3 regions of the Methyloceanibacter stevinii genome follow, and region 2 is predicted to be linked to each of the others. Evidence: predicted binding sites of a transcription regulator. Region 2 holds the regulator's gene; each other region holds the start of a gene.
The links. Region 2 encodes PhoB, which activates phosphate uptake and scavenging genes when phosphate is short. Its sites were predicted from a motif close to TGTCATNNANCTGTCAT; they were not measured.
Positions count from the first base shown of each region.

Region 1: the regulator PhoB is predicted to act here: its motif matches at 3,972-3,988, upstream of AUC70_RS14285 (OprO/OprP family phosphate-selective porin).
Region 3: the regulator PhoB is predicted to act here: its motif matches at 3,866-3,882, upstream of AUC70_RS14865 (DUF2794 domain-containing protein).

Region 1 covers NZ_LPWE01000013.1:453,771-464,137, forward strand. Annotated here, with positions in the region: gene AUC70_RS14265 (invasion associated locus B family protein) at 25-726, shown strand; gene hspQ (heat shock protein HspQ) at 878-1,210, opposite strand; gene AUC70_RS14275 (lysophospholipid acyltransferase family protein) at 1,267-2,184, opposite strand; gene AUC70_RS14280 (FAD-dependent monooxygenase) at 2,283-3,524, opposite strand; gene AUC70_RS14285 (OprO/OprP family phosphate-selective porin) at 4,127-5,476, shown strand; partial or broken gene AUC70_RS14290 (TerC family protein) at 5,729-6,492, shown strand; gene AUC70_RS18455 (pentapeptide repeat-containing protein) at 6,746-7,666, shown strand; gene AUC70_RS14300 (alpha/beta fold hydrolase) at 7,868-8,617, shown strand; gene AUC70_RS17620 (hypothetical protein) at 8,593-8,790, opposite strand; gene AUC70_RS14305 (sulfite oxidase) at 8,831-10,126, shown strand; gene AUC70_RS17625 (c-type cytochrome) at 10,116-10,367, shown strand, end outside.
Region 2 covers NZ_LPWE01000001.1:88,667-99,033, forward strand. Annotated here, with positions in the region: gene metZ (O-succinylhomoserine sulfhydrylase) at 1-1,007, shown strand, start outside; gene argE (acetylornithine deacetylase) at 1,012-2,175, shown strand; gene AUC70_RS00485 (Hsp33 family molecular chaperone) at 2,144-3,133, opposite strand; partial or broken gene argF (ornithine carbamoyltransferase) at 3,307-4,218, opposite strand; gene AUC70_RS00495 (aspartate aminotransferase family protein) at 4,261-5,442, opposite strand; gene AUC70_RS00500 (GcrA family cell cycle regulator) at 5,834-6,346, shown strand; gene phoB (phosphate regulon transcriptional regulator PhoB) at 6,442-7,149, opposite strand; gene phoU (phosphate signaling complex protein PhoU) at 7,166-7,900, opposite strand; gene pstB (phosphate ABC transporter ATP-binding protein PstB) at 7,928-8,674, opposite strand; gene pstA (phosphate ABC transporter permease PstA) at 8,791-10,098, opposite strand; gene pstC (phosphate ABC transporter permease subunit PstC) at 10,098-10,367, opposite strand, start outside.
Region 3 covers NZ_LPWE01000014.1:34,973-45,339, reverse strand. Annotated here, with positions in the region: gene AUC70_RS14885 (hypothetical protein) at 1-337, shown strand, start outside; gene AUC70_RS14880 (hypothetical protein) at 347-1,825, shown strand; gene AUC70_RS14875 (DUF4376 domain-containing protein) at 1,825-2,619, shown strand; gene AUC70_RS14870 (DNA adenine methylase) at 2,766-3,557, shown strand; gene AUC70_RS14865 (DUF2794 domain-containing protein) at 3,894-4,277, shown strand; gene AUC70_RS14860 (Bax inhibitor-1/YccA family protein) at 4,557-5,315, opposite strand; gene AUC70_RS14855 (ABC transporter permease) at 5,486-8,062, opposite strand; gene AUC70_RS14850 (ABC transporter ATP-binding protein) at 8,059-8,772, opposite strand; gene AUC70_RS14845 (arylesterase) at 8,877-9,545, shown strand; gene AUC70_RS14840 (NUDIX hydrolase) at 9,542-9,967, shown strand; gene AUC70_RS14835 (inorganic phosphate transporter) at 10,072-10,367, shown strand, end outside.

The DNA.
Region 1 (10,367 bases), on a different contig from region 2:
TATTGGCCGCACTGCGCGCGTCATGTGCTGGGCGCAAGTCTTCTGGTGCTCGGCATCACTTCCGCCAGCGTGCTCGCGATGGCCCAGCAACCCAATTCCTCCGCCGCACCGAAGCGCGCCCCGGCTGGCGGTGCAGCAGCGCCGGCGGCGGCCGGGCAACCCTCTTGGGTCAAGCTGTGCGTGAAGAACGAGCAAACCGGCAACAAACAGATCTGTCTGATCCAGCACGAGACCTTCGATCCCAACATGGGCATCGTGATGGTCTACGCGGCCATCCGTACCGTGGAAGGCGATCCCGCGAAGCAGTTCATCGTCCGCATGCCGACCGTGTATTCGTTGGTGATGCCGACTGGCGCACAGGTTGTCGTCGACAAAGAGCAGCCGACCCCGATGCCGTTCTCGGTCTGCTTCCCGGCGAGCTGCCAAGCAGACATGGAACTCACGGACGATCTCCTGGCCAAGATGCGGGCAGGGCAGCAGATGGTCGTCGCGGCGATGAACGTGCAGAAGAAGACCATGGCTTTCCCGGTGCCGCTGACCGGCTTTTCCTCGGCGTTCGATGGCCCGCCCACGGACACCGCAGCCTACGAGCAGCAGCGCCGCCAGACGATCGAGATGTATCGGAAGCGTCAGCAGGAACTCGCCGCCAAGGCCCGCCAGGGCCAAGCCGGTGGCGCCCAGCAGCCTGGTGCAGCTCCGCAGCCCGGCGCAGCGCCGCAGCAATAAGATCAGCGGGCGCTCGAGCCCGCGCAACAGAATTTGTTGGGCCGCGTAGGATCACCTGCGCGGCCTTTTCTGTGGCAGTTGAGCACCTTAGGCGCTTCGAGCGTCTAATGACGTGAGGAGATGGGCCAACGGAAAACCGCCGTGGACCGGCTCAATGCTCCTGGACGAAGCGGAAGCGGAACACGCCGTCCCTCAGGTCCTCGAAGAATTCCGGGATCTGCGGGTGCCGCAATGGCTCGTCGGATTCGTCCGGCAGCAGGTTCTGCTCCGAGACATAGGCCACGTATTCGGTGTCGGCGTTCTCGGCGAGCAGATGGTAGTAGGGCTGGTCCTTTGCCGGCCGAACATCCTGCGGAATGGACGCATACCACTCTTCCGTATTGGAGAAGGTCGGGTCCACGTCGAACACGACTCCGCGGAAGGGATAGACCCGATGGCGGACCACTTGACCGATCTGGAATCGTGCGTTTCGAACCGTGGACATCATCCTACAGATAAGATCGCGGGCACGGCACAGTGTCAACGCGGGACCACAAGACCTTAGGACCAGCGGCGATTTGACCACATGAACTGTTCCGGGTTCTCGCGAATCCACACTTCGAAGTAGCGCTGGATCGCGGCCGTGATGGCGCGAATGTCCTCGGCCTGATTCTTGGTGCGGGGGATCCTGAGTTCGTTGACATTGACGTCGAAAACCGAGCGGTTCCCGATCCGGATGCAACGGCCGATCCAGATGCGGGCGCCCACGCGGCGCGCGATCATGGCGGCAATCGGCATGCTCTTGGCGAGATGGCCGAAGAACGGGACTTCGATGCCGTTGCGGTCGTACAGATCCGAGATGAACCCGAGCCGGCCGCCCTGGCGGACATAGTCCATGATCAGCCTGGCCGTCTTCTGGGTTTCGTCGTCGCCGGCGGTCCGGCCGCGGCCGAAAAGTCCGCCCGGATAAAGGGCTTGGCGCTGCTCGCGCAGATAACGGTCGACATACGGGTTCTTCACGGACCGATAGACGCCGGCCGGCCGGACGCCGGCGAGGGTCACGGGCCACATGCCGATTTCCCAGTTGCCCATGTGCATGGTCACGATCAGGGCCGGGCCCATCTTGTCCTTGTAGCGCCCGATCCAGTGCCCGTTGGTGACGTGGAGCCGGCTGGGGTCCTTGATGATGCGGTCGATGTTCATCGTTTCCACCATCACCCGGCCGAGATTGTCCCAGGCGGCAACGGCGATGCGCTCGCGCTCTTCGGGCGACTTCTCGGGAAAGGCGCGCTCCAGATTGGCCAAGGCACGCTTGTGGCGGCGGTTGCGCTTGCCCAGGACCCGCCAGAATAAGGCGGAGATATCGCAGGCGGTATCGAGCGGCACGAGGCGGACGAGGCCGATCAAGAAACGGAGGCCCGCGTACTCAAGCCGATATTTGAGGTCGGTTGTGAAGGAGGTGTCGAGTGAGTTGGCCAAGTGTCAGCCTTCAGTCTTTCGATTGATGCGAGAAGCGCCGGGATGGTTTCGGGGCGGCGTCGAGAAGCGCAACGTCTTGAAGACTCTGCGAACCGACGTCAAGCAGGCAGACTGTCGACGGGGCGCATGAGACGGGGCAGATCGGCGGGCGGTGCCAGTCCGGCCTGCATCACCATCCGCTTCAGGGGGGCGAAGGCGTTGAGCCCGGTCAGAACCGCGCTGCGCGCCAGTTGCACGGGCAGGAGTTTGGTCAGCAGGGAGCGCCCCAAGAGATCGACCCCGACAGTACGCGACAACACATCGAGCTGGCGGCCTTGGCGTATTGGGTGAGGACCGGGCCCCGCCAGGATCGCGGTCATGGCGCAAGGCATCGGCGACACAATCTGCCAGGGCCGCCGCATCCCGAGGCCGAGATTGAGCCCCTGAGCGCCGATCGGCGCCATGATATGAGCAGCTTCTCCCACGAGCGCGGTACGGTTCGCCGCCATTTGCTTGGCGGTGAGCCCCGCGACGGGAAAGCTGGCGCGCGGCCCGACGTCCGAGATGACGCCGAGTGTCTCGTCGAAGCGTTCTTGCAGGCGGCCTGCGAAGCTTGCCTCATCGAGAGCCATCAACTCTTCGGCTTCCTTCCTGCTGGTCACCCAAACGAGGCTCGACGTGTGTTGATCGGGTGTCGGCACGCTCGTCACCGAGCCGCCCTCCCTATGGAGCTCGGTCGCGACCCCCCGATGGGGCAGGCTGTGGCGAAAGCCGGAGGCGATGGCCGCCTGCTCATAGCGCACGTCCCGCGTCTCGATCTGCGCCGCCTCACGGCAGATCGAACGGCGTCCGTCGGCCCCCGCGATGAGACGGCACGAGAGCTGCTCTCCGGACTGGAACGTCAGCGTGGCCCCATCGGGGCCGAGGTCTATCGTTTCGACGGGCTCGGGCGCGAGACGGGGCAGGACAGCGCGCGCGCGCTCGTAGAGGACCGTGTTCAAGGCGGCGTTCGCAATGTTGAAGCCGAAGCTGTCGAGGCCCAGTTCCCGGGCTTCGAAGGCGATATCGGGCGAACGAAGCAAGCTCCGGGAGGCATCGACGATCCGGATGGCCGTGAGCGGCGCGGCATCCGGCGCCAATCGCTCCCACACGCCGAGACGTCTCAGGAAGTCGACCGAACTCGTCAGCAAGGCCGCCGTGCGGGTCTCGGGTCTGGCCGGGGCAGTCGCCGGGGGCGGCGGGCCGGCAAGGGCCACTGTCGCGCCCACGTGGTGGAGCGCTAGGGCGGTCGCGATGCCTGCGGGGCCGGCTCCGACCACGACTACATCGAACATCGGCGTATCCGGCGTCTGCGCACTCATCGTCAATCCTTCCTGTTTCCTGATAACGCAGCGGGGGCCGGAACGCACGGATCAACATCACAGTGTCGCCGATGCCAGAGCACCTCTGGCGCCCTCCCGGAGGGAGGTCACGGCGCCGGAATCGCGAAGTTGCGATTCCACATCCTGAAGAGCCACCTAAGTCCTTGTCCACGGACAAGATTTTCCCGATCTGGCATCGGCGGGCCCATTTCCCCGGCGCCGAAGGGCTATTGCACCGCAACAGGGCAGAAAGATCACTGACATCGTGGACTTGACGAGGCCTGCGACCGGCCGCCGCGGCACATCGCCCGGAACATAAAAACACAATCTAAAACAGCGTGTTAAGGCGCTCCCGTTCAGAGGGTCGGAAGCTGCTATTCTGTGGCCCGAGAGACCCCCGTGGCCAATGTGCAACAGCCCTGAGTGAAATCCTGGATGTCGCCGGAGTGTCACACACCCGTCATGGCTCGGGAAATAGAACGTTAACCGAGGTTCGCAGGACGCGGGCTTGCTGAATTGCTGGGTTCAAGAGGGACGAAGACACCTCAGCCTAGTGACGAGGCCAGATCGAAAATTTAACTCTATCAGAGTGGAGAGGGGTCATGATCGGGGGACTTAAGAAAGTCGGTCTTACGTTGTTTGCGAGCGCCAGCGCGTTTGCAATTCTTGCTTCGGCAGCGCCGGTTGCCAAAGCGCAGTACATCACCCGGGCGGAGTTCGAGGAATACAAGAAGTCTCAGCCCGTCGTGAAGTGGAAGGGCGCACCGCAGATTTCCAGCGCGGACGGCAAGTTCAGCTTCAAGGTTCGCGGCCGTTTGCAGGTCGATTACAACTCCATCGACCAGGATGAGCCAATCACCGGTGATCCGGACATCAACGATTGGGAAGCGCGCCGCGCGCGTCTCGGCGTTGAAGGCAAGATCTGGTACGACTGGAAGTACAAGTTCGAAATCGACTTCGCCGGTAACGAGGTCGACATCAAGGATGCCTACATCGCCTACGCTGGCTTCAGCGACTGGAACAACCTCCAGATCCTGTTCGGTCAGTTCAAGATCGCCAACTCGCTCGAAGGTATGACCAGCTCGCGCTACATCACCTTCATGGAGCGGGCCTTCTTCATCGAGGCCTTCGAGGCTGAGCCTCGCGCTCTCGGTGTTGGCCTCCATGCCGGTAGCGACGACGACTTCGGTTGGTCGTTCCAGACGAGCTACAACGGTCCGAACATCGGCGACGACGGTGTTTGGGACGACGGCCCGTCGATCTGGGCTGTCCGCGGTACGGTTGCGCCCGTCAATACCGACGATGCGATCGTCCACTTGGGCGCCAGCTACCGGAGCCGCAACAACGGCACCGAGGAAGGCGTTTCGGCTCTCTACAACTACGAAGCCCGTCCGGGTCTCCATCTCGCGGACAAGTTCGTCGAGACTGAGCCGCTCGGCGAATCCGACCAGTACTGGGGTCTTGAAGGTGCCGCCGTGTATCGTCGCTTCTCGGTACAGGGTGAATATGCCGAGCTGTCGACCGACGTGCCGCAGTACTACAAGAGCATGTCGCCCCGCAGCATCAACCCCGACTACAACGGTTGGTACGTCTTCGGCAGCATGTTCCTGACCGACGATATGCGGAACTACGAAGCCGACAAGGGCGAGTTCGGCCGCGTCAAGCCCAACAACCCGTTCGACATCAAGAACGGTGGCTGGGGCGCCTGGGAAATCGCAGGCCGCTGGCAGCAGGTTGACGTGGGTGCCGATGCTTCGGCTCTCCTCGCTGCCGGTCATGACTGCGACAAGTGCGGTGACGAAGAAGGCTGGACCATCGCTCTGAACTGGTACCCGACCGCTTATACGCGGCTGATGTTCAACGTCATCGGCACCGACATCGGTGGCGAGTTCGACGAGAACGACGGTGCCGATATCAGCGGCTTCGGACTGCGCGGTCAGATCGACTGGTAGGTCGAGACCACCTGAACGCGAAGATATCCCCTTTCGCCAAACTGCCGCCGCCCCTGTCCCGGGCGGCGGCCTTTTACTCGGGGAAAGGCTGATAGAGCCAGGCCCGCCGGTTTGACCGGCGGGCCTTTTTCGTTCGGCCGTGTTCAAGGCAGTCCCAAGGCCCGGCGCCCGAAACGGGCGATAGACCGACTACGGTAATCTGAGTTATTCAGGAGACCGGGGTGCAACGGACTCGACGCAAGCCAGACCTTCATGACGCTTGTCGAATTTCTCACTGATCCGCATGTCTGGGCGAGCTTCTTGGCCTTGAGTGCGATGGAGATCGTGCTCGGCATCGACAATGTCGTGTTCATCTCGGTGATGGTGCAGCGGCTCCCGCCGGAGCAACAGCTCACCGCACGCCGTATCGGCTGATGCTGGCGCTGGTGTTCCGCGTCATCATGCTCGGCTTCCTCACCTGGTTCATTCACATGACCACGCCGATCTTCACGTTGGGGGAGTACGACTTTTCATGGCGTGATCTCATCCTTCTCGCAGGCGGGTTGTTCCTCCTGGTGAAGGGTACCCGCGAGATACATGAAGGGATCGAGGGGAGCGGCGACGAGAACGGATCGGGACCCATCGCGGCCTCGATGACCGCGGCGGTCGTGCAGATCGCCGTGATCGATCTCGTCTTCTCGGTGGATTCGATCATCACGGCCGTGGGCATGGCGGACCATATCGAGGTGATGGTCGCGGCCGTGGTCGTGGCCATCGCCGTCATGTATGTCGCCTCGGGACCGGTGGCCGCTTTCATCGAGCGCCATCCGACGACCAAGATGCTGGCCTTGTCCTTCCTGCTGCTCATCGGCGCCGCACTCGTGGCCGATGCCTTCCACTTCCACATTCCGCGCGGCTACATCTACTTCGCGATGGCGTTTTCCGCAGGCGTCGAGTTCATCAACGTGCTGGCGAGCAAGAAGCGGCGGACGATCGGGGGCGAGAACGACTCGCCGAAGCCGCCGCCGGAGGCCTGACGCGTGGCGTCGTTTGAGGCGCGGCGTTGCCGCAAAGCCACGCCGTTGCGGTGGCGGGCGAGGGCGATCGGCAGTACAATCGGCCTCAGCCCGGTGGGTATTGTGGACAAGCAGAGCGCTGCTAGGAAACTGTTACATCCGCCCGGTACGCCATTCGGACACGCATATTGGTTGCACTGCGCATTTTTTAGTCGCACCGCACAAAATATCGCGTTGAGCCGATTGCCTTTCCCGTAGTACGCAGAGTCGCGAAATGACAATTCCGGAGCACATAGAGATTCTGCGTCGCGGCCCCCGCGTTTGGAACGCGTGGCGTGCCGAGAACCCGTCGATCGTGCCCGACCTCGAGGGCATCGCCTTGAGCATCGGCGACCGCCAGTTGGGCCCGATGAACGGCGGCCCGATCAATCTGTCGAGGGCGCTACTGGCCGACGCGACACTCTATTTCGCCACCCTGACCGGGGCGGATCTGCGCGGCACGGACCTGACGAATGCGGACCTGCGCGGGGCGCGGCTCGAGGGCGTCGACCTGACCGGCGCGGACTTGGCAGGGGCGAATCTCGATGGGGCGAATTTGTCCGGCGCCGTTCTCAAAGCCGCCAATCTCAGCGGGGCCAGCCTTGCCGACGTCCGCGATTTGACGACTGATCAGATCGGCGAGGCCGAGGGAAACCTCGGCACAGTTCTTCCCCAGGAACTGCAGCGTCCGGCACTGTGGAGCGTCGGCCAAGGCATCCTCCACATCGAGACGGCGCGCGACGCGGTGGAGGAGGAGGCGTACGAGGCCCCCGCTGCCGAGGCGCCTGCCGAGCCGGCGCGCATGTCGTTCCGCGCGGTAGCGGAACCGGAAGAGGCGTACCAGCCGGAAGAGACCCCTGAACCGGAACCGGCCGCTTACGTCGAGCCCGAACCGGAGCCGGAGTCAGAGCCCGTTCAAGCGTCGCCCGTCGAGACGCCGGTGTTCTCACCGGCGCCTGCGCTGCCCAAGGTGGAAGTCTCTCGGCCCCAGCCTGCGCCGGAGCGTTTCGAGCCGCAACGAGTTGTGATGCGGTCGAACGGCCACGACACGCAGCGTGATGAGCAGGGTGACAACGAGAACAAGCACGTCTCATGGCTCGTGGGTGGTCCTCGCCGCGCCGGCAGACCTGCGCGCAACTGGCGCGATCGCGCCTAGCGACGCCCGCCGCGTGGCACCTTTCCATTTCATCTCATTGGTTTTCGCGGCGCTCGTCCCGCTCTGGTTTGCGTCAATGCCCGCGCACGCCGAAGAGCCCGTTGTTGAGGCAGAGCCTGCCTTCGCGCGCGCCTGTCCGGCTACGCATATCCCTTCGACGTCCAGACTCTGGCGCTGAAGAACCAGCGCCAAGACCTTGAAATGGCGTACATGTACCTGCCGGCGAAAGGGGATGCGCCGACCGTGGTCTTGCTCCACGGCAAGAACTTCAACGGGGCCTACTGGGGCCGGACGGCCGAGTTTCTCGCGGCCCGCGGCTACGGCGTGCTGATGCCCGATCAGATCGGCTTCGGGAAATCCTCCAAGCCGACAGCCTATCAATTCAGCTTCAATCAGCTTGCCGCGAACACCGCTGCTCTGATGGACGATCTCGGAATTGAGAAGGCCGTCATTGTCGGCCATTCCATGGGCGGCATGCTCGCCGCGCGTTTCGCACTCGCTTATCCCGAGCGGACGGAACGCCTCGTGCTCGTCAATCCGATCGGGCTCGAGGACTATCTCGACTACACGACCTATCCGGACATCGTCGCCGCTTTCGAGCGCGAGAAGGGCCTGACCGGTGCCGATATCGTCGCGTACCAGCGCAAGAACTATTACGACGGCGCCTGGAGCGATGCGTACGACGCGCTGACGATACCGTTGCGCGGTTGGATCAACGGGCCCGATTCCGAGCAGCTCGCCTATGTCTCGGCGCTGACTTACGACATGATCCTCACCCAGCCCGTAATCGATGATGTCGAACTGCTTGCGGTTCCGACCACGCTGATCATCGGCACACGGGACCGCACGGGCCCGAACAGGGCCAACAAGCGGCCGGGCGCACGCGTGAACTGGGCCGCTACGACCGGCTCGGCAAGGAAGCCGCGTCACGCATCCCGAACGCTCAACTGATCGAACTCGACGGGCTCGGTCACCTCCCGCAGATCGAGGACTTCGATCGTTTCAAGGATGCGCTGCTGCAAGCGCTCGGTACGGATCAGTAGCGCATTCCGGCCCGGAGAAGGGGTTTCCCGCTCCAGTTGTCGTCCCTCCGCTGCAGAACCTCTGCGTCGTCGATTTGTCATGAGCCGGTGCCACGTTTAGATTTTGTCTAAAGGGGCAACGATGATGACAAAGTCGGCAGCAAAGAACTTGTTCGCCTTCTTTGAAGGCGATCCTGAGCAGGCTGATCGCGCCGTATTTGGCCGTGAGTCGTATCCCGACCGGCGCGGGTTCCTAGGCGGCGCGGGACTTGCGGCCATGGGTGCCATGCTTGGCGCCGCGATCCCCTTCCACCGAAACATGCCAGCCGGGTTTGTTCCGGCAGCCTTGGCAGACACCGATGTTCTGCAAGGCAAGGATGGTCTCGTCCTGTTGAACGACCGGCCCATCAATGCCGAGACCCCGCCCCATCTTCTGGACTCGCCCATCACCTCCAACGAACATTTCTTCGTGCGGAACAATGGGAACGTGCCGCCCGACACCAGCGCCAATGGTTGGGAACTCACGATTGACGGTCTGGTGGACACTCCCCTGAAGCTCACGATCGCGGACCTCAAGGAGCAATTCGAGGTGGTGAAGCTCGCGCTCGTGATCGAGTGCGGGGGCAACGGCCGGTTCTTCTTCAGCCCGCCGGCCGGCGGGAACCAATGGACGTACGGGGCGGTGGGGTGCGCTTACTTCACGGGCGTGCGGCTGCGCGACGTGCTGAAGAAAGCCGGCGTGAAGGAGGGCGTCATCTACACGGCCCATGAAGGGGCCGATCCGCATCTTTCAGGGGATCCGGCAAGGCTGCCGATCTCCCGCGGGCTGACAATCGAAAAGGCGATGGCGGACGATGTTCTCATCGCCTTCGAGATGAACGATACGGAAATTCCGGTACTGAACGGGCGTCCCTTGCGTCTGGTCGTGTCCGGCTGGCCGGGCTCGTGTTCGCAGAAATGGCTCACCCGCATCTGGCTACGCGACGTGGTGCACGACGGGCCGAAGATGGGGGGCACGTCCTACCGCGTGCCGCGCTATCCCGTGGCGCCCGGTCAAGATGTGCCCGAGGAGGATTTCGACATCATCATGCGGATGCCCGTCAAATCGCTCATCACGAATCCCGCCACCAAGTCCGATGTCTCGGGTAAAGCCGTCGACGTGCGCGGCCATGCCTGGTCCGGCGATCGCACCATCGAAAAGGTGGACGTGTCGATCGACTTTGGCGCGAGTTGGATGCCGACGGATCTCGCCCCGCCGGTCAATTTCGGCGCCTGGCAGAATTGGAAGAAGACCGTCACCTTCCCGCAAGCGGGTTATTACGAGATCTGGTCGCGCGCCACTGATAGCGCGGGCGCCACGCAGCCCTACGCCGTGGGATGGAATCCGAAAGGCTACCTCAACAATTCAATGCACCGCGTGGCCGTCAATGTCGCTTAGCCCGATGGCGCCATCCCGAGCTCTGGCTGCGCTCGTCTGCTGGGGCGTTCTGTTCGTAGGGCTGGGGAGTGGCGGCTCGAAGGCCCAGACCTTGGATGACCGTCTTGCCAAGGCGAACCCAGCGAAGGGGAAAGAGATCTTCGTGCGTTGCGGGACTTGCCACACGGTCGAAGAGGGCGGCCCTACGAAGATTGGGCCCAATCTGTGGAGCGTCATCAACCGGCCTGTGGCGAGCGTAGAC
Region 2 (10,367 bases):
CGAACCCGACCGTCTCCATGTTCGAAGAGCGCATGTGCGCTCTGGAAGGCGCGGAAGCCGCCCGCGGCACATCGAGCGGCATGGCCGCGGTCGCAGCCTCGCTCCTGTGCCAACTCAAGGCGGGCGACCATGTCGTTGCCAGCCGCGCTCTATTCGGCAGTTGCCTCTACATCGTCGAGGATCTGCTGCCGCGCTACGGCATCGCCTCCACCCTCGTGGACGGCGGCAATCTCGGCGCGTGGGAGGCGGCTGTCAGGCCCAACACCAAGGCCTTCTTCTTCGAGACGCCAACCAATCCGGTCCTGGATCTGGTCGACATCGAGGCTGTGGCCAAAATCGCCAAAGGGTGCGGTGCGCTGACCATCGTCGATAATGTGTTCGCGACGCCGCTCGGCCAGAAGCCCCTGGCCCTCGGTGCCGATATCGTTGTCTACTCGGCGACGAAGCACATCGACGGGCAAGGACGGTGCCTCGGCGGCGTGGTCTTGGGGCCCCAAGAGTTCATCGACGAGACCTTGCATACGTTCCTCAAGCACACCGGCCCCTCGCTGAGCCCGTTCACGGCGTGGGTCCTGCTCAAGGGGCTGGAGACGCTGCCCTTGCGCGTGGCCCGTCACTGCGAGTCCGCCGCCCGCATCGCCGATTTCCTGGCGGACCGGCCCGGTGTCACACGGGTTCACTATCCTGGCCGCCCGGATCATCCGCAGCACGACATCGCCAAGAAGCAGATGGCGTTCGGCGGGCCGCTCGTAGCCCTTGAGGTCGGAACACGGAAGGAAGACGCTTTCGCCGTGCTGAACGCGCTCGATATCGTCAAGATCAGCAACAATCTCGGTGACGCCAAGAGCCTCGCCACGCATCCGGCCACCACGACGCATCAACGCCTTAGCCCCGAGGCCCGCGCGGACCTCGGCATCTTCGACAACACGATCCGGATTTCCATCGGACTCGAGGACGCCGGCGATCTGGAAGCCGATCTCGATCAAGCTCTCGCAACATTGACTTAGCAGCATGCCAACACCGCCAAGCACGCAGGACGCAATAGGGCTTCTCGCAAAGCTCATCGCCTTCGATACGACGAGCGCGAAATCGAATCTCGATCTGATCGCCTTCGTGCGGGAGTACCTGGACGGTCATGGCATCGCCTCGACCTTGGTGCCTGACGGCGACGGCAAGAAGGCTTGCCTCTTCGCCACCATCGGCGAAGGCGATGGCGGCGTCGGGCTCTCGGGCCATAGCGACTGCGTGCCGGTGACCGGGCAGTCCTGGACGTCAGACCCGTTCACACTGACCGAGCGCGGCGGCAAGCTCTACGGCCGGGGCACATGCGACATGAAGGGCTTCATCGCCTGCGTGCTCGCCTCCGTGCCGCTGTTCAAGGCGGCGCCGCTCACGGAGCCCATCCACATCCTCATCTCCTATGACGAGGAGGTGGGGTGCGTCGGGGTCCGGCCGATGATCGCGCGTCTGGAGCAGGATCTGCCGCGCCCGCGTGTCGTGATCGTTGGCGAACCCTCCGGCATGCAGGTCATCGACGGACACAAATGCATCGACGTCTTCCGCACGACGGTCACTGGCAAGGAAGCGCATTCCAGCATGCCCGCAATCGGCGTGAATGCGATCTCCGCTGCTTCCAAGCTCGTCGAGGAAATCGACCGCATGGCCGCCGAGGTAGCGAGTACCGAGAACGATCCGCATTTCGATCCGCCCTACTCGACGGTAATGGTGGCCATGGTCGACGGCGGTACGGCGCCGAACATCGTGCCGCGCAATTGCGATGTCCTGTGGCAGCTTCGCGGGTTGCCCGGCACCAAGGCCAAGGACGCACCCGCACGGCTTGAGGACTTCGCCGAGAAAACGCTGCTGCCCGGCATGCGCGCCGTCGCACCGGATGCTTCCATCGACACCAAGACCGAAACGGCCGTACCGGCCTTCTCTGCGGGGCCAGATTCCGAGGCCGTGTCTTTGGCGATGATGCTGACCGGCGCGAACCGGCCTCCGGCGTGTCCTATGCCACGGAGGCCGGGCTCTTCCAGGACGCGGGCTGTTCGGCGGTCGTGTGCGGGCCCGGCAAGTATCGAGCAGGCGCACGCGGCGGACGAGTTCGTCGCACTGTCGCAGATCGAGGCGTGCCTCGCGTTTCTCACCAAGTTGACCGAGCGGATGAGCGCGTAAGGGATGGGCCGTGCCGCCTAAGCGGCGCGAAGTCCTTCGGGTCGAAATCGTAGTGCGCGTTGCAGAACTCGCAATTCACCCATAGCTGTCCGTCGACCACCATGTCCGAGAGCTCTTCACCAGAGAAGCGCTGGAGCATTTCCCCGACGCGCTCCCGCGAGCAGCTGCAATAGGTCGTCAGCTCGATGGCGTGATAGACGCGCACCTGTTCTTCGTGGAAGAGACGGAACAGGAGCCGCTCGGGCGCCAGCGTCGGATCGAGCAACTCATGATCCTCGACCGTTTCGGCCAGCGATTTCGCCCGGGTCCAATCTTCCTCGAACCGCTTGGGGCTGATGATACCGCCTTCGCGGGTCAGCTTCTGGACGAGCAGTCCGCCGGCGCGCCAGGTCCAGGCGCCCTCGCCGTTCTCCCCGGCTTGGAAATGTCGCGCAACGGCCAGCCGCAGGAAGCTAGGCAGTTGCTCGGATTGCTTGAAATAGGTGTCCGCGGCCTCGGCAAGGCTGCTGCCTTCGAGAGGCACCACACCCTGATAGCGCTCGGCGTCCACACCTCGATCGATGGTCATGGCGAGGTGGCCTGTCCCCAGCAGAGCCGCGTCGTCGCTGTGGTCGAGAGCTGCGAGCTTCTTCTCGTCGAACCGGGCATAGGCTCGCATCGAGCCCGGAACCACGAAGTCGGCGACGAGCAGATCGACGGCGCCGTTGGTGGAGGCCTGCAGGATCAGCTTGCCGTCTGACTTGAGCGACGCTCCCAGTAGCGCCGTCAGCGCGACGGCTTCGCCAAGCAGGCGCGAGACGGGTTCTGGATAGTCGTGCCGGGACAGGATCGTGTCGACGGTAGATCCGAGTTTGACGAGACGCCCAAGAACGTCCGCTTGCTCGGCCTGAAACGGCAGCAAGACGTCGTCCGCCGGTAGTGCGAACTCGATGGCCTCGGTGGAGGCGGTTTCGCTCACCGCTTGCCTCCGCGCTTACCCGCCCGTTTCTTGGCGAGTTTCTTCGCAGCGCTTTTCTTGGACGCAGCCTTCCTGGGCGCAGCTTTCTTTGTGCTGGCACCCTTTCGCTTGGCTGGTGCGGCCTTGCGCGCGGACCTCTTCTTTGCCGCCGCCCGCACCGGCAGGCGGCCGTTGTTCAAGCACCAGACCAGGATGGCCTTTTGCGCATGCAGCCTGTTTTCGGCTTCGTCCCAAACGACCGACTGCGGTCCGTCCATGACCGCATCGGTGACCTCGTCGCCCCGATGGGCGGGCAAGCAGTGCATGAAGATCGCATCGGGCTTGGCGAGCGCCATCAGCGCCTCGTCGACCCGGAAGGGCTCGAGAGCGCTCTTGCGTGCTTCGACATCCTTGTCGCCCATGGAGACCCAGGTGTCGGTCACGATGCAGTCAGCATCCTTGGCGGCCGCGCGCGCGTCTTCGATAACTTCGATCTGCGCGCCCTCGGCACGGGCCCAAGCCAGAAGATCCGGGGCCGGGCCAAAATCCGCCGGGGCTGCGATACGCAAGGTGAACCCGAACCGCGCCGCAGCATGCACCCAGGAGGTCGCAACGTTGTTCGCGTCGCCGATCCAGGCAACCACGCGGCCCTTGATCGGCCCCTTGTGCTCCTCGAAGGTGAGGACGTCGGCCATGATCTGGCAGGGATGGGACCTCGCCGTGAGCGCATTGATGACCGGAATGTCGGAATACTCGGCGAAGTCCAGCAGTCCCTGGTGCGCACCGGTGCGCAGCATGATCGCATCCACGTAACGCGAGAGCACCCGCGCCGTATCGCCGATCGTCTCGCCGCGGCCGAGCTGCATGTCCTGGGCGTTCAGCACGACCGCTGCGCCGCCGAGCTGGTGCATGGCCATCTCAAACGAGACGCGCGTCCGCGTGGACGGCTTCTCGAAGATCATAGCCAGGACGGCGCCTTCCGGTACGGCAAGGCCTTTCGGGACTTTGCGCGCCTTCTTCAGGGCGGCGGCCGCATCGAGGATTGCGCGCAGAGTCCGCGTATCCAGTGCGTCGATATCGAGAAAATGGGAAGGCGTCGAAGGCATGAATGGATTGTCTTGAAATTGGGGAGGCTGAAACGAAGGGGCCTAAACCGCATCACCCGTTTTCAGGGCGACGCAAGCGGCATCGATGGTACGGCTGGCGAGATCGATCTCCTCCTCGCCGACGATCAGGGGCGGAAGCAACCGCACGACATTGTCACCGGCCGGGACGGTCAGCATCCCCCGCTCGCGCAGGGCCGCGACAAGCTTGGTATTCTCGGGCTTGCATTGCAGTCCCATCATGAGCCCCTGGCCCCGCACTTCGGCGATGATCTCGCTGTGCTCGTCGGCAAGGCCGGCAAGCTGCTGCTTCAATCTTAAGCCCATTTGCGCGACATGTTCGAGAAAGCCCGGCTCCAGGACGACGTCGAGCACGGCGTTGCCGACGGCCATGGCCAGCGGATTGCCGCCGAACGTGGACCCATGCGTGCCGGGAACCATGGCCTGGCCCACAGCCTCCGTGGTGAGGCAGGCGCCGACCGGGAAGCCGCCGCCGAGCCCTTTCGCGGAGGCCATGATGTCCGGCGTGATCTCCGCCCATTCATGCGCATAGAAGCGGCCGGTGCGGCCGACGCCCGACTGCACCTCGTCGAGGATCAGCAGCAGCCCCTTCTCGTCGCACAGCGCGCGCAAGTCCTGCAGGAAGCGATACGGCACGTCGCGCATGCCGCCCTCGCCCATGATGGGCTCCAGAAGCACGCCGGCGGTCTCCTCCGAAATCGCGTCCTCAATGACGTCGATGTCGAAGCCCGCCACCTGATCGAACCCGTCCACGGGCGGCCCGAAGCCTTCCAAATGCTTGGCCTGGCCGCCGGCGGCGATGGTCGCGAGCGTCCGGCCATGAAAGGCGCCCTCGATGGTGATCAACCGGTAGCGTTCCGGCGCGCCGTTGGCGAAATGATAGCGCCGGGCGCATTTGATCGAGGCCTCCACGGCCTCGGCGCCGGAGTTCGCGAAGAACACGCGGTCGGCAAAAGTTGCATCGCAAAGCCGTTGGCCGAGCCTCTCCTGACCGGGAATGCCGTACAGGTTCGAGACATGCCAGACCTTCTGCGCCTGCTCGTTCAGCGCGGCCACCAGGTGCGGGTGCGCGTGCCCGAGCGCGGTCACCGCGATCCCGCTCGAGAAGTCGAGATAGCGCTCACCGCTCTCGTCAAAGAGAAAGGCACCTTCGCCCCGCGCGAAGATCAATCCGCTGCGGGCATAGGTCGGAAGGAGAGCCGACATGAAACTTCCGTGTTCTTGAAACAAAAGTGCCGCCAACGGGCGGCAGCAAGCTTTGTCAGAGTGTTAGGTCTGCACCACACTTGAGTCAATCTGTCCTTATGACCCGCTTATCCAACGGTTCTCCACGCTTCTATTCAGCCTCGGGTTTGTGCTCAGCGCGGAGTGATGGCAGAATCCAATGGTTCCGGTGGAAAACGAGGCACACAAGCGTGGCGGACGCTTGTCGGTTCCTACCGGCCTTAGTAGGGTAATAATCGTTCGGCTACCAGATGTCGTAGGCATGGTGGACTCCCGAGCGATCATTTCTCAGCAGTAAATCCGAGTATTGCGAAAAAAAATGCCGTCGCTAACGACGGGTGGAATCTGAGTCCAAACTGAGGAGGCCGAAATTATGGCTTGGACTGACGAAAGAGTTGAACTGCTGAAGAAGCTTTGGTCCGAAGGACTGAGCGCGAGCCAGATTGCGGGACGCTTAGGCGGAGTGACCCGTAACGCGGTTATCGGCAAGGTGCATCGGCTCGGACTGTCGGGACGCGCGACCAGTTCCCGGTCCAGCGTTCCCCGGCCGAGACGCACCCAGGCGCCACGGCAAAACAGAGCGCCGTCCATCACTTTCGGCACGCGCGGCAACGTCGCGCTGAAGCCGACCTATGAAGAAGAATACGAGGCGGCTCCGGCGCCGGCTCCCGTCGAGGAACTGGTGATCCCGCTGCATGAGCGCGCCACCATCCTCACGTTGAAGGAGTCGATGTGCAAATGGCCGATCGGCGACCCGACCGAAGAAGGGTTTCACTTTTGTGGACGCAAGAAGACCGGCACCTCGCCCTATTGCGAGCATCATGCCCGCATGGCGTTTCAGCCGGTTCAAGCGCGGCGGCGGGAGAAGCGCTCAGCCACTGGCTGAATCACTCTTCCGAGAGCAATCTCTGTCTGAGATACGATTGAAGGCGCCGGGGAACCGGCGCCTTTTTTCTTGGTTGGCTGACTTCCCGAGCGGACCTAGGCCGTCTCTTCCAGCTTGTCGGAAAACGCGTAGCCGGCGCCGCGCACGGTGCGAACCGGGTCGCGTTCGCTGCCGCGCATCATGGCCTTGCGCAAACGGCCGATATGCACATCCACCGTGCGTTCGTCGACATAGACGTTCCGCCCCCAGACCCCATCGAGGAGCTGTGCACGGCTGAAGACGCGGCCGGGGCTCTGCATCAGAAACTCCAAGAGCCGGAACTCCGTCGGCCCGAGGTGAACCTGGCGGCCGTTGCGCGTGACACGATGGGAGTCGCGATCGAGCTCGATATCTCCCACCGTCAGCACGGAGGCGATGCGCTCCGGGTTGGTGCGGCGGAGAATTGCCCGCACCCGTGCCATCAGCTCGGGCAGGGAGAAGGGCTTCACCACGTAGTCGTCCGCGCCCGTCGTCAAACCCCGAATGCGGTCGTTCTCTTCGCTCCGCGCCGTCAACAGGATGATCGGTATCGTCCGCGACTCCTTGCCCGTACGCAACCGCCGGCACAGCTCGAGCCCAGACAGGCCCGGCAGCATCCAATCGAGCACGATCAAGTCCGGCGAATTTTCCGCAATTGCGACTTCGGCCTCGTCGCCGCGATGCACCACATCGACGGCAAAGCCTTCGGCCTCCAGATTGTACCGAAGGAGAAGAGCCAGCGGCTCTTCATCCTCGACAACCAGTACCTTTGCTCCCGCGTTCATCACGGACATCCCCCAGTTAGAAGGACGAGCTTCTCAACGACGTATAGGCCGTCGAACTGGTCGTATCGCCTTTCGGACGCTGATCCGTGATCGGCCGGCCATGCACGAGATAGTATACCGTCTCGGCGATATTGGTCGCATGGTCGCCGACCCGTTCGATGTTCTTCGCACCGAAAAGCAGATGCGTGCATAGGCCGATATTCCGCGGATCTTCCATCATGTAGGTGAGGAGCTCGCGGAACAGCGAGTTGTACATCGAGTCGATCTCTTCGTCCTTGTACCAGACGTTCAGCGCCCGTTCGGCATCGCGCTCGATGAAAGCATCAAGCACGTCCTTGAGCTGGCTGAGCGACAGCTCGCCCATGTGCTTCAGGCCCAGCATCAACTGCTTCGGCTGCTGCTCCGTCACGACCGCGACGGCGCGCTTGGCGATGTTCTTGCCAAGGTCGCCAATCCGCTCGAGATCCGTTGAAATCCGCAAGGCTGCCATGATCTGGCGGAGATCGTAGGCCATCGGCTGCCGCCGGGCGATCATGATGACCGCCTGCTCTTCGATCTCGCGCTGAAGCTGATCGATCTCCTCGTCCTCGCCGATCGTGTTGGCGGCAAGGTCCGGATCGCGGCGATCCAGAGCCTCAAAGGATTGTCCGAGAACCTTCTCCGCAAGGCCGCCCATCTTGGCGATCTTGTTGTTGAGGAGCGATAGTTCCTCCTCGTAGGACCGGACTGTATGTTCGTTCTGTTGTTCCATGGGGGGCGGGACTCCTGAGCGCCGATATCAACCGAAGCGACCAGTGACGTAGTCTTGGGTACGCTGATCGGACGGGTTGGTGAAGATCGTCGACGTGTCATTCACCTCGACGAGCTTGCCGAGATGGAAGAACGCCGTACGCTGGGACACACGTGCGGCCTGCTGCATCGAGTGGGTCACGATCGCGATGCAGAGATTCTCTTTGAGCTCATCCATGAGTGTTTCGATGGTCGCCGTCGCAATGGGATCGAGCGCAGAGCAAGGCTCGTCCATCAAAAGGACTTCCGGGTTCACCGAGATGGCCCGGGCGATGCAGAGACGCTGCTGCTGACCGCCCGAAAGGCCGGTACCCGGCGCATCGAGCCGATCCTTCACTTCTTCCCAAAGGCCCGCCTTGATGAGGCTGGTCTCGACGACCTCATCCATTTGAGCCTTGGTGGCACAAAGGCCGTGCAAACGCGGCGCGTAGGCCACGTTCTCGTAGATGGACTTGGGGAACGGGTTCGGCTTCTGGAACACCATGCCGACGCGGGCGCGAAGCTGCACCGGATCGACCTCGGGGGCATAGATGTCTTCGCCGTCGAGGCGAATATCACCCTTTACCTTACAGATATCGATCACATCGTTCATGCGGTTGAGGCAGCGCAGGAACGTGGATTTGCCGCAACCGGAGGGACCGATCAGGGCCGTCACCGACTGACTGAAGATCTCGAGGTTGACGTCGAACAGCGCCTGCTTGTCGCCATACCACAGGTTGACGTCCGTCGCCTTCATCTTCAGCTCGCCAAGTGCGGAAGAAGCGGCGTCGCCCGTCTCCTTCGGCTCGGCGGGCTGCTCGACCGTCGTAGCAGGCCTGTCTTCCACCTTCGCCTCCATAGCTTCGGTCCCCTTTACCATTTGCGTTCGAACCTGTTGCGTAAATACACAGCCAAACTGTTCATCACGATCAGGAAGGCCAGCAATACCATGGTCGCACCGGCGGTGCGTTCCACGAAACCACGTTCCGCCGACGATGCCCACATATAGATCTGCACCGGCAGGCCTGTGGCGGGCTCGAGCGGAGTCGTCGGATATTCCACCACGAAGGCGACCATGCCGATCATCAGGAGCGGGGCGGTTTCACCCAGCGCTTGCACGAGACCGATAATTGTCCCGGTCAGAATGCCCGGCAAGGACAACGGCAGGACGTGGTGTCCGATCAACTGCATCTTGGACGCTCCGACGCCGAGAGCCGCCTCGCGGATCGACGGCGGCACCGCGCGGATGGCGGCTCGCGTCGTGATGATGATGGTCGGGAGCGTCATGAGTGTCAGCACGAGACCGCCGACGAGGGACGCCGACCGTGGCAGTCCGAAGAAGTTGATGAAGACCGCGAGGCCAAGGAGTCCGAACACGATGGACGGCACCGCCGCGAGGTTGTTGATGTTCACCTCGATCGTGTCCGGCGATCTTGCCTTGGGAGCATACTCCTCGAGATAGAGCGCCGCGCACACGCCCAAGGGTACGGCCAGCAAGACCACCGTAAGCATCATGAAGAAGGAGCCGATGAGCGCCACACCGAGACCGGCGGTCTCTGGGCTGCTCGAGGCGCCGTTTAGGAAGAGGCCCGTGTTGAAGCGCTTCTTCATATCGCCGTTGTCGACCAGCTGGTCGATCCAGGCGACCTGCTGATCGCTCACCGCACGGCGATCGCTCGGCGTCTCGCGGTCAATAGAGCCCTTCAGCAGAGCGTCGGCATTGTCGCTTGCAAGGAGCCAGACATCCTCGGTCTTGCCGACAATCGACGGATCGCGCAGGACCATGTCGCGGAGTTGGACGTCGACGCCGCGGGACAAGAGCTCATTGGCGGCGCGGCGCTCCTTGCGAACCTCGGGATCGACACCAAGCTCTTTATAGAGCGCCGTGCGCGCGAGCTTCACGTAGTTGGCGCGGAAGATTTCCTCTTCAGCATCGGGATTGCCAGAGGGATTGATCACGTCCTGGCTGAACTCGACCGGAAGCTTGATGGAGGTCTGCAGGAACGCGGACCAGCCTTGGCTGAAGATCGACGTAAACAGGAAGACGAGGAAGGCAAGCGCGAAAAGGATCGCGGCAACCCCGTACATCCGGAAGCGGCGCTCTGCCCGATGCCGCTTGCGCAGCTTCTTCCGAGCTTCGTCGCCCGTAAAGGACGCGAGGGAGGCGGTCTGGTCGGTCATTATTCGTACTGCTCCCGATATTTGCGCACGATGTAGAGGGCGTAGACGTTGAGCGCCAAGGTGATGATGAACAGCGTGAGGCCCAAGGCGAACGCCACGAGGGTCTGCGGGCTGTTGAACTCAAGGTCGCCGGTGAGCTGGCTGACGATCTTCACGGTGATCGTCGTGACCGGCTCGAGCGGGTTGAGCGTGAGATTTGCGGCGATACCGGCAGCCAACACCACGATCATGGTCTCGCCGATGGCGCGGGAGGCCGCGAGCAGCACGGC
Region 3 (10,367 bases), on a different contig from region 2:
ACTTCTAACGGGCGTCGACATCCGCATGGCAGCGCCGATAGCCATTGAGGTCATCGGCCCGACGCCGGAGATTGGCACTGTCGGCGCCCTGATCGACATGGGCATTGAACAAACGCGAGAGGCGGAGCCGGCGCTGGCAGAGGCGGAGATCACCGGGCGCGGCGAGGCAAACACGTTCACACGGCCGGCGGGGCTCAATCTGATTGTGCCGCCCCCTAGCGTCGTGACCGGTGTCGCAATCTCGCAACCCTACCCGTTGGTGGTCGAGCTGACTGCGTTCACGCCGGAGGTCGGCGCGCGCCGCCAGCCGTCCCGCGTGCAGGCATTGGCGAGCTAGGAGAAACGCATGCGCTACTTCAACAATGTGCGGGTGTTCACCGCGACGGTCGGGCAAGGGTCCATCACGACCGGCGCCGCTTATGACGATAATTTTCTGACGCCTGTCGAGGCCGGCGCCGTCACGGGGGACACGCCCATCTATCGCGTCGATGACGGCGCGGACATGGAAATTGGGTGGGGCACGTACAACGCCACGACCGGCCTTCTCACCCGCAACGTCATCGTCTCGAAGATTAGCGGCTCCGTGGGCACGGACAAGATCGCGTTGTCCGGCACGGCCGTGGTCCGGTTTGTCGGCGACGCGGGGTCGGTATCGCGCGAGCTGAAGCCGTTGGCCGCGAACTACGCGGCGACCTTCAAGGATCGCGGCAAGGTGTTCGTTGCGTCGGACGCCCTCACGCTGTCGCTGCCGGCGGCGGCCACTGTCGGCAACGACTGGTTCTGCCATGTTGTAGCGGCGGGCGGCGCCGTAACGATCGACCCGAACGGCGCCGAGCTGATCGACGGCGGCGCGACCATGGTCGTGGCGAACGGCCTTGACGGCATTGTTCGCTGCACGGGGACTGCCTTCGTCTTCGAGGGGCTTTCGAGGGCGCTTCAAAGCCCGACGGCACTGGCGACGATCAAGGACGGTCTCGGGTTCTCCGTGCGCGTTGCCGCGACGGGCGACATCGACTTAGACGCGCCGGGCGCTGCCATCGATGACGTGGCGATGGTGGCCGGTGAGACGGTCCTTGCCTGGCTGCAGGACGCGCCGGCCGAGGTGGGCATTTATGTCTGGAATGGCGCCGGTGTGCCGATGACCCGTGCCCCGGCCTATGGGACATTCGATGCCCATTGTGGGGCCTTCGTCACGGTGCAGGAAGGCCAGTTGAATGCTGGGCTGATCTATCAAGGCATGTCGGCGAAAGGCGGCACGCTGGACGCCGATCCCATCGAATTCCTGGACCTCTACACGGCGCAAACGCCGGCGGGCGAGATCGTCGAAAACTACGATGCGGTCGCGCGCCCTGGGTTCATCTTCCTGGACGGCTCGACGATCACGAATGGCGCTGTCGACAACCCGCGCTGTGCGGCGCGGAACCCTTGGATGGTCTCTGGCAGCGATCTGATCCTGACTGACCGGCGCGGCATGTTCGACCGCGTGTGGGACAACGGCGCTGGTGTCGACCCCGACGCCGCCGGCCGCTCGGCGCGTGCCGGTGACGGCCAAATCGGCGACTACCCCGGCACGGGACAGATCGACGGTGCGCCGAATATCGAGGGTACTGTCGTTGCGGCAGGTTCTGGTATCCCGTTTCAAGGGCCTACTGGAGCATTTGGTGTTAGCGGAGCTGTGGGTTCGAGTGCCTCAACGAGCGGCGGCACCAGGGTAAATGCGTTCTTTCTCGACGCATCCGTAGGCGAGACAACGAAGTACCTGTCCGCGAACTCGGAAGTGCGGTCGGTCAACCACTATGTCTCCAAGCAAATGAGGCTCGGCTAATGGAAATCTGGACCTACAACCCGAAGACCGGGGAGCTGCTGCCCGGCAATCCGCGCGAGGCGCAAGTTGTTTGGACCCGGCGCCATTTACCAGACGCCGATCCCAGCCGTTATGGCGTGCCGGCGAATGCAACGACGATGGCGCCCCCCGACGAAGTGGACGGGCACGCGCGCTGCTTCATCGAGGGCGGTTGGGTGCAGGTCGAGGATCACCAGCCGCGCGACCCCGAAACGGGCGTGCGCCTGCCGTTGACCGTCTACCTGACGGCGGATCGCCTCGACGAAGAGGACAACCTGGTCGCACCCATGGGGTCGTCGATCACGCACAACGAATTGGGGCCATTGCCCGATGACGTGACGAAGGACGAACCCGGCCCATACGACACGTGGGACCCGGAAGCCGGCGAGTGGGCGGAGGACGCCGAAAAGCGGGCGGCAGTGCTCCGGCCCAAGATCGACGCCGAGCGCGACCGTCGCCTGAACGAGGGCTTCGCTGATCCGGTCACGGGGAAGTCCTGGGCCTGCGACGACAAGAGCATCGCCAAGTGGAACGCCATTGGGTCGAACGCGGGTATTTCGATTGCCATGGGGGTGTCGCCGCTGCCGACCTTCGAGGGCATTGCCATGGACAACGCCAAGGTGGGGCTGACGGCCGCAGAAGCCTTCGCGCTGTTCGCACAGCGCGTCATGCCTTGGGCCTCGGAGGTCATCATTGCCGCTCGGGACCTGAAGGACATGGACCCGATTCCGGACGACTTCGACGAGGATTGGCGCTGGCCCAGCGTGCCGGCGTAGGGGAGACGGGGCCGGGCAAGCCCGGCAGCGGGGGCATCCGCCAAGATAACACCCCGCCAAGCGCAGCATGACACAACGCTTCCCGCCACCGCCTTTCGGCGGCGGGACGATGCTGACTCGGGCGCGCGCGAGGGAAAGCCTGAGTGATGCGTAACGTTAAGCCGGCGACGCCGGCAGCGCCCTATACGGGCGGCAAAAGGAACCTGGCAGGGCGCCTCGTGGCCATGATCGAGCGGACGCCACACGAGACCTATGTGGAGCCCTTCGTGGGTATGGGGGGCATCTTCTTTCGGCGTAGCCAGGCGGCGAAGTGCGAGGTCATCAACGACGCCAATGGCGAGGTCGCGAACCTGTTCCGCATCCTCCAGCGGCACTACGTGCCGTTCATGGACATGCTGCGCTACCAGCTCACCAGCCGGCGCGAGTTCGAACGGCTGTCGCGCACGGACCCGACGACGCTGACCGACCTGCAGCGGGCGGCGCGTTTTCTCTACCTGCAGCGCACGGCCTATGGCGGGAAGGTCGACAAGCAGAATTTCGGAGTCTCCGTCGGCCGGCCGGGCACGTTCGACGTGACCAAGTTGGGTCCGGTCCTGGAAGAGCTGCACGAGCGCCTGTCGGGCGTGATTATCGAGTGTCTGGGCTGGGCCGAGGTGCTCGATCGCTACGACCGCAAGGGGACGCTGTTCTATCTCGACCCGCCCTATTGGGGCACGGAGCATATCTACGGGAGGGGGCTATTCGAGCGGGCCGAATTCGAGGCCCTCAGCGACCGTTTGAAGGCCCTTCGAGGACGCTTCATCCTGTCGATAAACGACGTGCCGGAGATCCGCGACGCCTTCTCGTGGGCCCGGAAAACGCCCGTGACGGTCAACTATTCAATCCAGGGGGGAGGGGGCCACCCGGCCGGCGAGTTGATCATCACCGGCCGGGGCTAGGTTGCCTTTTGAACGTGCTACAGGTTCAAGTGTCCCGGACTCCGAAATCAAGCGTCCGGCTACAGTAGTGCCACTGAAAACAACGGCCCGGCCCCCGCGAAAGACCCCGGGGGGCTGGGGGGCTGATATTCCGAGATCCCTCGACTAGGACCGGGCCATAAGGCAACTCTCGATATCCTAAGGATTTCTGGGGCGTGCCGTTGACTGAAACGGGGCGGAACTGTGATTTCTGTTACGTTTTGTTACAAGCACTGCGGCTGCTCCTGTGGCGCGGGAGTCGCTTGATATTCACCTGCCGCACGGTCATCATGACGGTTCCGTCACAGGAGGCGCGTGTTGAGCGAAACGGAGCCGATAGTCTTGCCGCTGGCACGTGTGGCCGGCGGCGAATCATACGGAGCAGAGGTGGCGGCGCGGCGCGAAGGTATTGCCTTCGATCGTGCGGAACTCAGCCAAATTCTCAGTGTCTATGGAAGAATGGTGGCGAGCGGCGAGTGGCGCGACTACGCCATCGACATGCTCAGGGAGAAAGCCGTTTTCTCGATCTTCCGGCGCTCCTCGGAAATGCCGCTCTACCGTATCGAAAAGACCCCCAAACTGGCACGCCGCCAGGGTGCCTATAGCGTGGTGGCGGCCACCGGGCTGATCCTCAAGCGCGGCCACGATCTGAGCCGCGTTTTGCGGGCTCTGGACAAGGGTTTGCGGGTGGTGAAGGCCTGACGGTCCAGCCGCCTAATCTCTATCAGCGGACAGTAGAGAAGCCCCGGAGACGGGGGGGACTCGGGGCTTCTCCGGTTCCGTACGGGGGGAACCTCGCGACGGGGAGGGATGCCCGGCGCGAATTCAGAATCTGGCGACGATTGGCGGTTTTTCAAGACTTCGGCCGTCTGTGGCGGCGCAATCGTGCAACCCCTGATTTTGCAACGAAAAAAGCCCCGGCGGTGTCGCCGGGGCTTCGTTTCTCTGCATTTGTGCAGCCTGAAATAGGGCCGCTGAGATCTAGTTGCGGCTCGACCCGAAGAGCTGCAGCAGCATCAAGAACAGGTTGATGAAGTCCAGATAGAGCCGAAGGGCGCCCATCACAGCCTTCTTGCCGGCGACGGTCCCGTCATCCTGGACGCTGTACATCTCCTTGATCTGCTGCGTGTCGTAGGCGGTGAGGCCGGCAAACACCAGCACACCGATCACGGACACTGCGAATTGCAGCGCCGTCGAACCGATAAACAGGTTCACGAGCGAGGCGATGATGATGCCGATCAGGCCCATGAAGAGGAATGAGCCCCAGCCGGAAATGTCCTTCTTCGTGGTGTAGCCCCACATGGACAGCGCGCCGAAGGCGGCGGCCGTGATGAAGAACACCCGAGCGATGCTCTCGCCCGCATAGACGAGGAAGATCGACGAGATCGAAGCGCCCATGAGCGCTGCGAAGAGCCAGAACAGCATTTGAGCCGTGCCGACACTTAGGGTCTGGATCTTGAACGATAGGAAGAACACCATCGCCAGCGGCGCGAAGATCACGACCCACTTGAAGGCGCTGGCAAACATGAGGTTGCCGAACGAGGTGAGCCCCGTGATGGAGCCGTCCGCGCCCGTCACCACCGACATCGCGTAGACCGCATAAGCGACCACGCCGGTGATTGCCACGCCGGAGGCCATGTAGTTGTAGACGCGGAGCATGTAGGCGCGCAGCCCCTGGTCGATCACGCCCGCATCGGCGCGTCCGACCGTCTGCTCATAACGTCTGTCGAGTTCCGCCATGAAATTGGGTCCTTTGTTCCGTTGTTTCGTTGGTCGTACTTCGTCGCGGCCAACGCCGCATTTGCGTGAAATATGGGGGTTTCAGGCTATTTCCGCAAGATGATGGGATCGTGACCCGGCAATCGGAAACTTCTATCGGTTTCCCGCCGGTTTCCGATCGCGTCGCCGTTCTACTCCGCCCGCAGATAAGGCGCCGCCTTGACCGAAAGTACGCGCCAGGTCGTGATCGCCCCCACCGACAAGACCAAGGCAAGCGCGAGCCCGATGGTTCCAAGGGCTGCCCACGGATCGAAGACGAAGGTGATGTCGAATGCGAAGGTGCACAGCGCCCAGGCCGTCACCGTGGCGATAATCACGGCGAGAACGGCGGTCGCCAATCCGAGCAGGCCGAACTCGATGAGTTCGGCGCCCAGAATCTGCCGGCGCGTGGCGCCGAGCGTCTTGTACAGCACGGCGAGATAGGTCCGGCGCTGCTGGCCGGCGGATACGGCGCCCGCGAGCACTGCGGCGCCGATCAGCAAGGTGAAGCCCGCCGTTGCGCTGATCGCGGCCATGAGCTTAGCCAGCATCGACTTCGCCGCGTCGACGATGTCGCCGATCTTGATGGCCGTCACGAGCGGGAAGCGATCGGCCAAGCCCTGGATGATCTTTGCTTCTGTTTCCGGTGCCGAGCCCTTCGGCAATTCGAGCGTGGTGACCAGCCGGTGCGGCGCGCCTTGCAGCGTGTTCGGCGAGAACACCATGACGAAATTGATGGCGAGCGATTCCCAGTCGATCTTGCGCATGGAGGCGATCTTGGCTTCCACGTTGCGGCCTAGAATGTTGACGGTGACCATGTCTCCGAGTTCGAGCCCGAGGCCGCGCGCGAGCTCGCCGTCGAAGGACACGAGCGGCGGTCCGTCATAGTCCTTGGGCCACCACTCGCCTTCCTCGATCTCGGATGCACCGGGCACGCTGTCCGTGTAGGTCAGGCCGCGGTCGCCGGAGATGACCCAGCGTGTATCGGGCGAGACCTCGGCTTCGTGGACAGGCACGCCTTTGAGCTCGACGATGCGCCCGCGCAGCATGGGCGCGTTGTCCATCTTGGCGTCGGGCTGGATGGTCTTGGCCGTTTTTTCGAACGCCGCGAGATCGTCCGGCTCCACATCGAGGAAGTAATAGGCGGGGGCGTCGACCTCGACATGACTTTCGATCTCGGTGAGCAGCGAACCATGGATCAAGGCCACGGCGATCAGGAGCCCGAGTCCGAGGCCCAGCGAAACGGCGATGGCGCGGGCGAGCGACCCCGGCGCACCGATGCTGGCCCAGGCCAGCGCAACCGACGGGTGCTTCGTGCGGCGGTGCTTGGCCGCATAGCGTTGCACCAGAATTCCGAAGCCGAGCAGCAGTCCGAACGCCACGAGGATGCCAAGGGAGATCGCCGCCGTGACGAGGCGTTCTTCGCTCGAGGCGATCGCCAGCACGAACAGCGCGAGCCCGGCCGCGGCCGAGCCGATCGCGAACGGCGTCGCGGAGCGTGTCCGCTCGTCCGTGAGTCCGGACCGCATGAGCCTTGCCGGCGAAATAAGACTGGCACGGCCCAGGGGCCACAGCACGAACAGGACCATGGTCAGGAGGCCCGCGAGCGCGGCGACGATGAGCGGAATCGGATGAGGCTCGACCGCAAGCGGCAGCGGCAGGGCGTCTTCGTAGAGCGTCGCGATCGCAACCGGCGCGAACGCGCCGAGCGCCAGGCCGATGACGATCCCGAGCCCTGCCAGCATCACCGCTTGAATCAGATAAACCTTGAGCACGAGGCCGCTTGTGGCCCCGAGACATTTGAACGTGGCGATGACGTCGCGTTTCTTCGCCATGTAGCTCTGGATCGCGTTGCCGACGCCAATGCCGCCGAGGAGCAGGGCGGTCAGTCCGACGAAATTGATGAACTGGGTGAAGCGTTTGGCGTCGCGCCGGAGTGACGGTGCCGGGTCCGTCCAGTCGCGGATGGCAAAGCCGCTTTGCGGAAACGCCGCTTCCATGGCCTTGCGCACCGTATCCAGGTTCTTGCGGTCCGTGCCCGCGTCGTTCGGCAGCTTTACGCGATAGGTCCAGCGAATGAGACTGCCGGGTTGCACGAGCCCGGTCTCGTCCAGCGTGTCGCGCGACATCAGAACCTTGGGGCCGTAGGACAGGCGGTCGGCGAGCCGGTCGGGCTGCTGGCCGAGCGTGCCGGCGATTTTCGTCGTGGCCTCGCCGATCTTCAGCGTGTCGCCGATCTTCAGTCCGAGACGTTCCAGCAGGATCGGCTCCACCAGCACGGTGCCCGGTTCCCGCCAGGCGGGGCCGAGAGCTTCCGGCTCGATCACGCTCACCTCTCCATAGAGCGGGTAGGCGCCGTCGACGGCCTTCACCTCGATCAGCGCGCTCTTGGCGTCCAGGCCGCGCGCCATGGCGCGGAAGCTCGCCGATTGGGAAATCTGTCCGAGGTCGTGGAGCGCGGCTGACTCTTCCGCCGTTGCCTGGCGATGGACGACCTCGAAAGACAGATCGCCACCGATCAGCAGGCGCCCCTGATTGGCGAGCGCCTTGTCGAAGGAGGCAGCCAGCGATCCGATCGCCGCGACGGCCGCGACGCCGAGCGCAATGCACAGGACGAATACGGCGAGACCGCCCGCGCCTGCGCGCAATTCACGCAAAGCGATCGTCAACGCCAGTGACCGGTTGCCGGAGGACGACGGCATGTCGGCGAGTGTTGCTTGCGCCGTCACGATACGCTTGCGCTCACGGACGCGCCGTCGTCCACGATCCGTCCATCGGCCACGCTCACGATGCGGTCGCAGCGCGTGGCGAGCTCGCGGTCGTGGGTGATGAGCAGCAGCGTGGCGCCCGTCCGCTCTTTCAGCGTGAAGAGCAGATCCATCGAGGCGCCGGTCGCAAGGTCCAGATTGCCGGTGGGTTCGTCGGCGAGGATGAGGGTCGGCCGCGTGGACAGCGCCCGCGCGATGGCAACCCGCTGCTGCTCGCCGCCGGATAGTTGACCCGGGAAATGCGTTGTCCGATGGGAGAGCCCGACTTCTTCGAGCGCCTCGCGGGCGGCATCCATCGCATCGTCCTTACCGAGGAACTCCATGGGGAGCGCAACATTCTCGATCGCGGTCATCGTGGGCACGAGATGGAAGGACTGAAACACGATCCCGATCTTATTGGCGCGCAGGCGGGCCAATCCATCTTCGTCGAGCGTGCCGAGGTCCGTGCCGGCCACGGTCACGCGTCCGGATGTGGCTCGTTCGAGGCCGGCCGTGACCATCAGGAGCGTGGACTTGCCCGAGCCGCTCGGGCCGATGACCGCCACAGCCTCGCCCAACGAGACATCTAGATCGATGCCGCGCAGGATCGCCACGGCGCCCGCGCGCGATGGAAGCGTGACATGAACGTCTTCAAGCTCTATCGCGTGGGGCTGTCTCAGGGTCTGGTCCATGGTCGGAAAGGGTCTCGGGGTGTCATTGCGTCTGAGAGAATGCGGGCGCGATAATGCGAGCCCGTACCGTAGCGGCATAGAGTAGGGCCAAACAGGTCGAAATGATGAAACGCGCAAAAGTTCGTTTTCGCCCTCTCGCTGCGTTCCTCGCGGCGGGGTGGATCGGCATGGTTTGCCTTGCCGCCAACGTGCAGGCGGATCAAGACGAGACCGTGATCGTGGCTTTCGGAGACAGCCTGACGTCGGGCTACGGCCTTCCGAACGATCAAGCGTTCCCATCGCAACTCGAAACAGCGTTGCGAAAGCGCAGCCACAATGTTCGCGTGGTGAATGCTGGCGTGTCCGGTGACACGACACAGGCGCTGCGGCGGCTCGACTGGGCTCTGGACGACGATACGGACGCCGTCATTGTCGAGCTGGGCGGCAACGATGCCCTCCAGGGGCTACCACCCGATGCCACCAAGGCGGCGCTGGCGGAGATCCTAGAGAAGCTTCAGGAAAAGAAGTTGCCTGTTTTGTTGGCAGGTATGGAAGCGCCGCGGAATCTGGGGAAAGAGTACGTAACCGCCTTTGGTGCGATTTATCCGACCCTGGCCGAGCGGTATAATGTACCCCTGTATCCCTTCTTTCTCGAAGGGGCCGCGCTCAACGCGGACTTGATGCAGAAGGACGGAATTCACCCGAACGGAAAGGGTGTCACCGTCATCGTTGACAAGATCTTGCCCCAGGTCGAGGCGTTGTTGGTTGCGTCCCAAGTAGACGAGGACGGATGAGCGAGCCATTGAAACAAATCGCGGCGTTGCCTGTTGTGGAGACCCCGGATGGTCCGCGGGTGCTTCTCATCACCACGCGTGGCCGCGGCCGTTGGACCATTCCACGAGGATGGCCGAAGCAGGGCGTGCCCGACAGTGAACTGGCCGCCACCGAAGCTGCCGAGGAGGCGGGTGTCACCGGCAAGATCGATAAGACGCCGATCGGTTCGTACACCTACACCAAGCGGCTGCATTTCTATTCCTGGGCGAAATGCGTCGTCGACGTATACCGGCTGAGCGTCAAGACGCACGAGGCAGACTGGCAGGAGAAGAATTCCCGTAAGGTTCGTTGGGCCTCGCCAGATGAAGCGGCATCACTTGTCGCGGACGCGAACTGGCGTCATTGTTGCGCAGCGTTTTCCATCTCAAGGCCGCGTAGGTAACCGAAACGGCAGGGGATTTCGCCTCGCGGCGCGCCGCGAGGCCATTGAGTCCGTGTGCTCGAATGCCCAGATGGATGGATTGGCCAAGCCGGGGGTAGGGGTGCATGGCGGAAAAGGGAAACGGCGCTAAGAGAAAACGTGCGGACCGGGTCGTCCGGTTGCGCGTTGGCGCCGCCTCGTTCCGTCGCCGCGCGCTTGAGCCCGGCACGCCGCTGGACAAAGACCTTCGCAAGATCGAGCGGCTCGAGGAGGCGACGCGCGCGGCCTCCCGCAACTACATCGCTCTCGCTGCGACTTTCGCCTTCCTGCTGGCGGCCGGTCTCCTCGCGGACAGTCACGCCGTGACCGGTCAAACGGGACTGGTGCTGGTTCTCGCCGCCGTGATCGGCGGCTATCTGGC